DNA from 4 places in the Arthrobacter sp. UYP6 genome. Region 2 is predicted to be linked to each of the others. Evidence: riboswitches for the same ligand, from Rfam matches in the RefSeq annotation. Region 2 holds a riboswitch; each other region holds the start of a gene.
The links. Region 2 has a riboswitch for S-adenosylmethionine ahead of ABIB35_RS08620 (methylenetetrahydrofolate reductase). Riboswitches for the same ligand answer to the same signal wherever they lie in the genome.
Positions count from the first base shown of each region.

Region 1: another riboswitch for S-adenosylmethionine. It lies ahead of ABIB35_RS15605 (bifunctional o-acetylhomoserine/o-acetylserine sulfhydrylase); the one in region 2 lies ahead of ABIB35_RS08620 (methylenetetrahydrofolate reductase).
Region 3: another riboswitch for S-adenosylmethionine. It lies ahead of ABIB35_RS01680 (hypothetical protein); the one in region 2 lies ahead of ABIB35_RS08620 (methylenetetrahydrofolate reductase).
Region 4: another riboswitch for S-adenosylmethionine. It lies ahead of ABIB35_RS03405 (flavin reductase family protein); the one in region 2 lies ahead of ABIB35_RS08620 (methylenetetrahydrofolate reductase).

Region 1 is NZ_JBEPPM010000020.1:34,878-37,072, forward strand. Features, by position in the region: gene ABIB35_RS15605 (bifunctional o-acetylhomoserine/o-acetylserine sulfhydrylase) at 1-786, opposite strand, end outside; SAM riboswitch class IV at 857-973, opposite strand; gene ABIB35_RS15610 (VOC family protein) at 1,244-1,894, shown strand.
Region 2 is NZ_JBEPPM010000008.1:85,808-88,002, forward strand. Features, by position in the region: gene ABIB35_RS08620 (methylenetetrahydrofolate reductase) at 1-796, opposite strand, end outside; SAM riboswitch class I at 901-1,008, opposite strand; gene ABIB35_RS08625 (L-ribulose-5-phosphate 4-epimerase) at 1,380-2,108, opposite strand; gene araB (ribulokinase) at 2,105-2,195, opposite strand, start outside.
Region 3 is NZ_JBEPPM010000001.1:340,381-342,575, forward strand. Features, by position in the region: gene ABIB35_RS01675 (LLM class flavin-dependent oxidoreductase) at 1-781, shown strand, start outside; SAM riboswitch class IV at 836-975, shown strand; gene ABIB35_RS01680 (hypothetical protein) at 991-1,377, shown strand; gene ABIB35_RS01685 (tyrosine-protein phosphatase) at 1,331-2,074, opposite strand.
Region 4 is NZ_JBEPPM010000003.1:76,328-78,522, reverse strand. Features, by position in the region: gene ABIB35_RS03410 (PhzF family phenazine biosynthesis protein) at 1-789, opposite strand, end outside; SAM riboswitch class IV at 895-1,015, shown strand; gene ABIB35_RS03405 (flavin reductase family protein) at 1,072-1,578, shown strand; gene ABIB35_RS03400 (SRPBCC family protein) at 1,591-2,061, shown strand; gene ABIB35_RS03395 (M66 family metalloprotease) at 2,188-2,195, opposite strand, start outside.

The DNA.
Region 1 (2,195 bases), on a different contig from region 2:
CAGAATGCCGTCGGCGCCCAGGTCACGGGCATAAACGAGGCCGTTGTAGCTCTCATCGGGGGTATTGAAACCGGGGAATTTCTCCGGATCTGCGCCAAAGTCGAAGTTGCCCGAATCCACAATCACGCCGGCAATGGCAGTTCCGTGCCCGCCCAGATACTTGGTGGCCGAGTGCACCACAATGTCCGCGCCCCACTCGATCGGCCGGATCAGATACGGGGTGGAGAGCGTGTTGTCCACGATCAGGGGAATGCCGGCCTCGCGCGCCACCGTGCTGATGCCCTCGATGTCCAGCACGTCCTGGCGCGGGTTGGAGACCACTTCGCCGAAGAAGGCCTTGGTGTTGGGCTGCACCGCCGCCCGCCACTGCTCCAGATTGTCCGGATCCTGGACAAAGGTGGTGGTGATGCCGAACTTCTTCAGCGTGTGCTTGAACAGGTTGTAGGTGCCGCCGTAGAGACTTGGACTGGCCACAATGTGGTCTCCCGCCTCGGCCACGTTGAGGATGGCGAAGGTTTCAGCGGCCTGGCCGGAGGCGAGCAGCAGTGCGCCGATCCCGCCCTCGAGGGAGGCGATCCGGTTTTCCACCGCTTCCTGGGTGGGGTTGCCGATGCGTGTGTAGATCGGAGCCAGCTCGGCCAGTGCAAAACGGTTGGCCGCTGACTCGGCGCTGGGAAAGACGAAGGATGAAGTCTGATAGATGGGCAGCGCGCGGGCGCCGGTGACGGCGTCGGGCTCCTGTCCAGCGTGGATCTGCCGGGTTTCGAACGACCAGTTTCCTGACATTGTTTGCTCCCTGTAACTAGGGACCGCACCGAGACTTGTAGCCGGAAAAAGATAACCGGCAGCCATGTGTGGTCCGCGCTTGCCGTACGTCCGTTTGACGTACAGCCAGGTCTTCACCCGGGGCACCCCACCGCGGTTGGAGGGTTGCCGGCCAGCAAGCCGGGGCTATCTGCTGGCACTCATGACCTATCCCCCTATGAAAACGGATAAGCCCTGCGCCTGCAAGGTCTGTGACGGATCATTTCCCGGGATGTCGGGGGCTTCACCGAGGATCGGCAGCGCTGTTCTCCGCGACAGCCGGACGGCCTGATTCGGATTGCTCCTGCCGCGTGTACGGCAGATCCGGACCCCCGGCGACAGGCTTCCGGCAGATAAATCAGCAGGTCAAACGGAAGTTGTGGCCAGCTAAGGGTTGCCTTAGTCGAGAGGTGGGTCACAACGTGCCAAAATGGGCCGCATGCGCTTGGACCATGTATCTTATGCCTGTGAATCCGACGGTCTTTTGGCCACGACTGAGAGGATTGCTGCCGCTCTGGGAGCGGACTTCGTCAAGGGCGGTGTGCACCCGCGTTTCGGAACACGGAACATGATCCTGCCCCTGGCCAATCACCAGTACGTTGAGGTGGTGGAGGCCCTGAACCACCCGGCCTCGGACAAAGCGCCCTTTGGCCAGGCTGTGCGCCAGCGCTCGGAGTGCGGCGGCGGCTGGATGGGCTGGTGCGTGGCTGTGGATGACCTCTCCCCTTTCGAAGAACGCCTCGGACGGCTCTCCGTTCCGGGCAACCGCAAGTTCCCGGACGGCCAGGAACTGACCTGGCAGCAGATCGGCATCAACGGGCTGATCGCGGATCCGCAGGTGCCGTACATGCTGCGCTGGGATGACGGAACGGAGGCCCTGCACCCCTCCGCCGCTCTTCCGGGCATGCCCGGCAAGGTGAAGCTGAACTCCCTGACCATCGCCGGCTCCGCGGACCGCGTGGCCCAGTGGCTGGGCACCCCCGCCGAGGAACCGCTGGAAAACGTGGGCGTCACCTGGATTTCCCCCAAGGGCACCCCCGGCATCATGTCCGTCTCCTTCGACACCGCCAAGGGCCTCGTCGAGATCTAATCCTGCTGCCGGTTTGCCGCCGCGCGGGACGCGGATCCGCTACCACTTTGGGCATCCGCGCACCCTTTGGGCAGCGCAGGACCCGGATCCGCTACCGCTTTGGGCATCCGCGCACCCTTTGGGCAATCGCTGCCGGTCCGCACCGGCAGCAGAATCCCAAACCGGATGCCCCTGCCCAAAACAGTCGCGGTTCCCTCGGTTGCACCTCAGAGAAGCCAAATCCTGCCACTTTGGGCATCCGCGCACCCTTTGGGCAACGCAGCACCCGGATCCGCTACCACTTTGGGCGTCCGCGCACCCT
Region 2 (2,195 bases):
CGAACGCGGCCCGGGCCAGCGCCACGGCGGCGTCGACTCCGATCCGGCGGCGTTCGGCGTCGGAGCCTGCGATTTCCAGCCGGTGCAGCAGGGCGGGGTCCGGATGGACACCGGTCATCAGGGCTAACCGCTGCAGCCGGTTCTGGCTGGACATGGGGATGATCCCGGGAATGATCGGGATGGTGACTCCCGCTGCCCGCGCGGCGGTCACCAGCTGCACGTAATCGGCGGGGTTGAAATACACCTGGCTGATCGCGAAGTTGGCGCCGGAGCGCTCCTTGGAGACGAGCACCTCAATGTCATGCTGGAAGGACGGCGATTCCGGATGCCGGTTGGGATAGGCAGCCACTCCCACGGCCATCCGGCCGCCGGCCAGAGCTGCTGAATGCTGGTCCTCGATCTCCCTGATCAGTTCCACCAGGTACCGGGCGAACGGCAGCTCGCCCCGAAACGCGCCGGGGTCTGCGGGCAGATCACCGCGCATGGCCAGCACGCCGCGGACGCCCAGGCCCACCAGCAGGTTCACCAGCCGGTACAGGCTCTCCCGGGTTTCACCCACACAGGTCAGATGTCCCAGCGGCCGCAGCCGGGTGGCGTGCACCAGATGCTCAAGCAGGCGGACGGACGCCTGGCGCCGTTCCGGGGTGCCGCTGTACGTCACCGAAACGTAGTCCGGATGTGTGCCGGCCAGCTCGTCGATCACCTGCAGCACGGCCTTTTCGGTCCGGGCGTTTGTGGGCGGATACAGCTCGTAGGACAGCGCCGGCGGGACGGCGGTATGCGCTGCTGGGGTCATTGTGGCTCCTCGGTGGGTGCCGAGGGAGTGCCACCAGCGCTGCTGAACAATCCAGCTGGCCGCGCAGGGGGCAGGTTATTGCGCTGACGGGTGTCACAGGCAAGTCTCCATCGGTCCTGGCGGTAGCACCGTTCATTTCAGCCTCCTGTGGAGGGAAACGATGGTTGCTGCGGCGTCAACGAGCCAGATCTCTCAGCCGCTCTGGATGGGTGGTGGGACCAATCTAGACGCGGCGGCAGTTGGGTGCAATGCCCGTACCGGTTGCGTCAAAGTGTTGCTTCATATCACTCGTTGCCGCGTCATGAAGTGAAACACGAGTCATATAGCGTCATGGACGCCATGTGGCGGCGGCGCCGCCACCGAATGCCCAGGTGACCAAGTGGGTGTGCGCACTTTCCTTCGATAATGATGAAATCGCGTCATATCTTTGGCCGGGGTGACAACCATCGAGCTTCCCCACGAGCAGATGAGGGAGCTCGCCATTCGACTGCTTTGAACCAGGACCAAGAGGGGGAGTAGCTGGTCAACAGGCCCGCCATTATTCGGTCCTCAATTAGGCCGGTATGACGCCGGACGAATAGCTCTAGTGCTGCCCGTACACGTTTTGGTAGCGGTTATACAGGGAATCGATCTGCTCCTGCCCGATCTGCAGCGGTGCCCCGAGCTGCCGGGAGATATGCACCGTACGGGCCACTTCCTCGCATAGCACGGCAGCCTTGACCGCAGCACGCGCATCGCGGCCCACCGTGAACGGGCCGTGGTTCTGCATCAGCACGGCGGGGGAGCGGGAGTCGGACAGGGTCTGCACAATGCCCTGCCCAATCGAATCGTCGCCGATCAGCGCAAACGGACCAACCGGAATGTCGCCGCCGAATTCGTCCGCCATCATGGTCAGGACGCAGGGAATGGCTTCCCCGCGGGCAGCCCACGCGCTGGCATAGGTGGAATGGGTGTGCACCACGCCGCCGATGTGGTCCATGTGCCGGTACACATAGGCATGGGCGGCGGTGTCCGACGACGGCGCGAATGAGCCTTCCACCAGCGTCCCGAACAGGTCGGTCACCACCATGTTCTCCGCGGTCAGGTCCGCGTAGGCGACGCCGGAGGGCTTGATCACCATCAGGTCCGCGCCGGGCACTCGGGCGGAGACGTTGCCGGCCGTCCATGCCACCAGCTCGTTGGCGGTCAGCTCCCCGTGCAGGGCCGCCACCTCCGCCTTGAGCCGGTCGACGTCGTCCCGCAGGTGTGCGGGAATGCAGGCCGCGGACGCTGACCCGGGCGCGGCACCGGGAGTGGAAACGTGCTGTGTCATGACGAAACTCCAATCGGGGAAATGGTGCGGCCGGCAACGGCGGAGCGGCGCATGGCCTTCAGCCGGTGCATCACGTTGTTGCCGCCG
Region 3 (2,195 bases), on a different contig from region 2:
CGACATGCGGTATGAAAATCCGCTCTACATGGCTGAAGAGGCCGCCGCAGCGGATCTGATTAGCGGCGGCAGGCTGCAGCTTGGCCTCAGCCGCGGTTCACCCGAGCCGGCCCTGCGCGGGTACGAAGCGTTCGGCTATGTTCCGACCGAGGGCAGCACGGACGCTGACGAGGCACGCAAGCACACCCTGGTGTTCCGTGCAGCTGTTTCCGGTGCCGGGCTGGCCACTGCGGATCCCATGATGACCGGCAGTTCGGGAACACTCGCCATCGAGCCGCAGTCTCCAGGTCTCGGGAACCGGATCTGGTGGGGGTCCGGCACACGGGCCACGGCCAAGTGGACCGGTGAGCAGGGCATGAACCTGATGAGTTCCACCCTGCTGACGGAGGACACCGGGATACCCTTTGACCAGCTCCAGGCCGAGCAGATCGAGGTGTTCCGCAAGGCCTGGGCCGACGCCGGCCATGAAGGCACCGGCCGGGTCTCGGTTAGTCGCAGCATTATTCCGCTGGTGTCCGACGACGACCGGCGCTACTTCGGCCTGCGCGCCCAGGCGGAGGGACGCGACCAGGTGGGCCGGCTGGACGGCGGACTGGCCCGCTTCGGAAAGAGCTACATCGGGGAGCCGGACGTAATTGCCGCCCAGCTGGCCGCCGATGCCGCGGTTCAGACGGCGGACACCCTGCTGGTCACGGTGCCCAACCAGCTGGGAGTGGAATATAACGCCCGGTTGCTGGAGAACCTGGTGCGGCACGTAGCGCCCGCTGCCGGCTGGCGCTGACGCCCTCCGCGCGCGCTTCCCGCCTCTCAGCGCCATGCGCTATGGTTGTCTCAGCTTCACGAGAGGCGGCCATCGCACCTGGAGGAATCCGGGTACGTAAAAGCTCCGACTGGCCTCACACCAACCCCACTGTTCGGCGGGTGGTTCGGATGACGAAGCGGCCTGCCGCCGCCCGGCGCAGGCAAGGACAACCCGTAAAGGACCACACTGTGAGCATCTCCAGTGACACCAAATGCGCCAGCTTTTTCCCCGGCCACAACATTCATCTGATCCATGCCAAGCGCCTTGTTGGCTTCGATGACTGGGTGGATGCCCAGGCCTACGTCGATGTTGAACTCGGCGTCATTCAGCTGGTGGTGGACGGGCGGCAGCAGCTGATGTGGTTCCATGACATGCCGGCGCTGGCCCTGGCGTTGGAGGGTTCGGGCGGTGCGGCCCAGTGGTGCGCCCGGTATTCCTCGCTTCTGGTTCCGGGCGGTTTCGACAGCCCGGCCCGGCGCTCTTTTTTCTACTTGGCGGCGCCGGAAAAGCTCCGGCCGTGTAACCCGGTCAACGCAGCATCCGACGCCGAAGCCGCTCAATCGCAGCCGAGCTGACACCGGCCGAGCGAAGGTACTGTTCCGTGTCCAGCCCGTCCAGGGCGCGGAGCAGTTCCCGCCGCCCGTCGGCCACGCGGGCGTTTTCCTGCGCTGCCGTCAGCGGCTTTTCCCGGGGATGAGCCTGGGTGGCGTGGAAGGCGTTAATGCCGCGGACCGCCTGCTCGTAGTCATCGGCGATGGCCTCCGGCGGAGCCCCGGCCAGCTGCAGCAGGAGCATGGCGATCAGCCCGGTGCGGTCCCGGCCGGCCGAGCAGTGGATCACCACCGCGCCGTCGTCGTCGGCGTCTGCGATGGCCTGGAGGACGGCGGCGATCTTTTCCGGCCAGCGGCGCAGGTTCTCCCGGTACCACTTGGGTGAATCCATGTAGGGGCCGCAGAGCGCGGTAAAGTCCGGATCGTGCGCTTCCTGCGTGGGCCGGGTCAGGAAGGTGATGCCGTCCACGGCGTCGGGGCCCACCCGCGGATCGGTGTCCCGTCGACCCTGCTCCACATCATTGCGGAGGTCGACGACGGTGCGGATGCCCGCGGCGCGGGCCCGGGCCCAGCCGCGTTCGGTGAGCCATTCGGATCGGCCCATCCGGAAGATCCGGCCCGGCACCACGGCACTCGCGCCCGCACCCGTGCCGATGACCGGGATTCCACCCAGGTCACGCGCGTTGGCGGCGCCCTCCCAATCCACGTCACGTTCGCTCATGAGTCTCTCCCTCCCCTTCCTTTCGCCGAGATGGCAGTAGGTGCTGCTCTGAGCGCTGAGAACAGCACTGTCTGCCATCTCGGCGAGGGCCGGGGCGGGGCGGGCCGGGCTCGGGACGGGC
Region 4 (2,195 bases), on a different contig from region 2:
CCAGATCTTGCCGTCGCGGGTGAACACGCGGACCCGACCGGACCGCTGCACCGCGGTTCCCTGGGTGACCACATAGCGCTCCGGTGCCAGGGAGGCGCCGATCAGCCATTGGGCGAGGCCGGCATTGAGGCTGCCGGTCACCGGATCCTCGGTGATGCCCAGGCCGGGAACAAAGGCCCGGACCTCAAAGTCTGTTTCGGCATTCTGCGGCTGGGCGCCCATGACGCCCACGCGCAGGTTGCCCATGATGGTGGGATCCGGTTTCAGCGCCAGCACCGCAGCGGCGTCCGGCAGCAGGAGCCCGAGCCAGCCGGGTCCGTTGTCGATCCAGTTGGAGGCGAGGATCTGCGTGCGGTCCAGGTTCAGCGCCCGCAGCGCCTGGTCCAGGACCTCCTCCTCCAAGGGGCCCGAGCGCAGCAGCGGCGGCGCGGCAAAGGCGGCAATGCCCGCGTTGGCGTGCAGCGTGACGAGGCCGATCCCGCATTCCTGCACGACGACGTCGGGATAGCGGCGCTTGTTGCCGGCCTCCAGCCACGCGTGGCAGGTACCCAATGTCGGGTGCCCGGCGAACGGTATTTCTCCGCCGGGGGTGAAGATCCGCACCCGGTAGTCGGCGCCGTCACTGGTGGGAGGCAGCACGAACGTGGTTTCGGACAAATTTGTCCACCGCGCGAAGGACGCCATATCGGAATCCGAAAGTCCCTCGGCTTCCAGCACCACTGCGAGGGGATTCCCCAAATACGGCTCGCTGCCAAAAACGTCCACCTGTTTAAACCACCGCTGCTTCATGCCCAAACTCTATCCCTTAGCTATGGGGAGTTTTATGAAGCTGAGTTTTACGAAGTAAGGCAGGGGTTTGCAGGCCTGGACCCATGCCGCCTACCTTGGAAGAAGAATCAAGAGTTCCAGCCACGGGCCCTGGCCGGCTGGACGGCAACCCTCTCGCCGTAGCGGGGTGCTCCAGGTGACGATTCGGCCGCCCGGAGAAATTTCCCGGCCGCGGCAAGTACCGCGTTTGTGCCGACCCTGTTTTTGTCATCGGCCCGGCGCTTAAGGCAGAGGAAACTCAGCATGGCTCTTGTTACCGATCTTCAGCCCGCGGCCCTGCGCCGCGCCTATTCGCGTTTCCCCTCCGGTATTGCGGCGTTGTGCGCTGTGGTGGACGGGCAGCCGCAGGGAATTGTTGCCTCATCCTTTACCGTGGGCGTTTCCATGGACCCTCCCCTGGTGATGTTCGCCGTGCAAAACACCTCCCGCACCTGGCCGGTGCTGCGGCCGGCGGCCCGGATCGGAGTGTCGATCCTGGGCTCCGAACACGAAGGGATCTGCAAACAGATTGCGTCCAAGTCCGGGGACCGTTTTGCGGGCCTGAACCTGCACACCGACGAATCGGGTTCTCTTTTCCTGGACCGGGCAGCCCTGTGGCTCGAGTGCTCAGTGGAGAACGAGGTGCCCGCCGGGGACCACAGCGTTGTGCTGCTCCGCGTCCACGGTCATGCCTCGCATGACGATGCCCACGAGCCGCTGGTGTTCCACGGTTCGGCGTTCCGACACCTCAGCGTCGCGGAGTTTGCCTGACATACTCGGCTCATGACCGTCACCTTCGAATGCACCACGCGGACCGACATGCCCCGGGGGCAGTTGTTCGACCTTGCCAGGAGCATCGATGCTCATCAGGACTCCATGGCCGCTTCCCGTGAGAAAGCTGTCCGCGGAGTAACCTCGGGGCTTATTTGCCTGGGCGAAGAGGTTACGTGGCGTGCCTGGCACTTCGGCCTGCCGCTGCGGATGACCAGCCGGATCACGCAGATGCAGGCACCGGAACATTTCACCGATGAGCAGGTGCGGGGCCCCTTCCGGTTTTTCCGCCATGTCCATGAGTTTCATTCCGATGCCGCCGGGACCACAATGGTGGACCGCATTGAATTCACGGCCCCGCTCGGCGTCCTCGGCCGGGTCGCCGAGAAGCTCGTGCTGTCCCGCTATCTGCAGCGGCTCATCCAAACGCGCAACCGGCACCTCGTCGGTGCCTCTCTCTCCGGCGCGTATTCCGACGAATAGCTCCCGGCTCAGATCTCCTCCGCCAATCCCCCCATCCCTCACCCCTCACCCCCGCCCCCCGAAATGGCAGAAGGTGCACGTCCCAGCGCTGGGACGTGCACCTTCTGTCATTTCGGGGTAGGGACGTTAGGCGT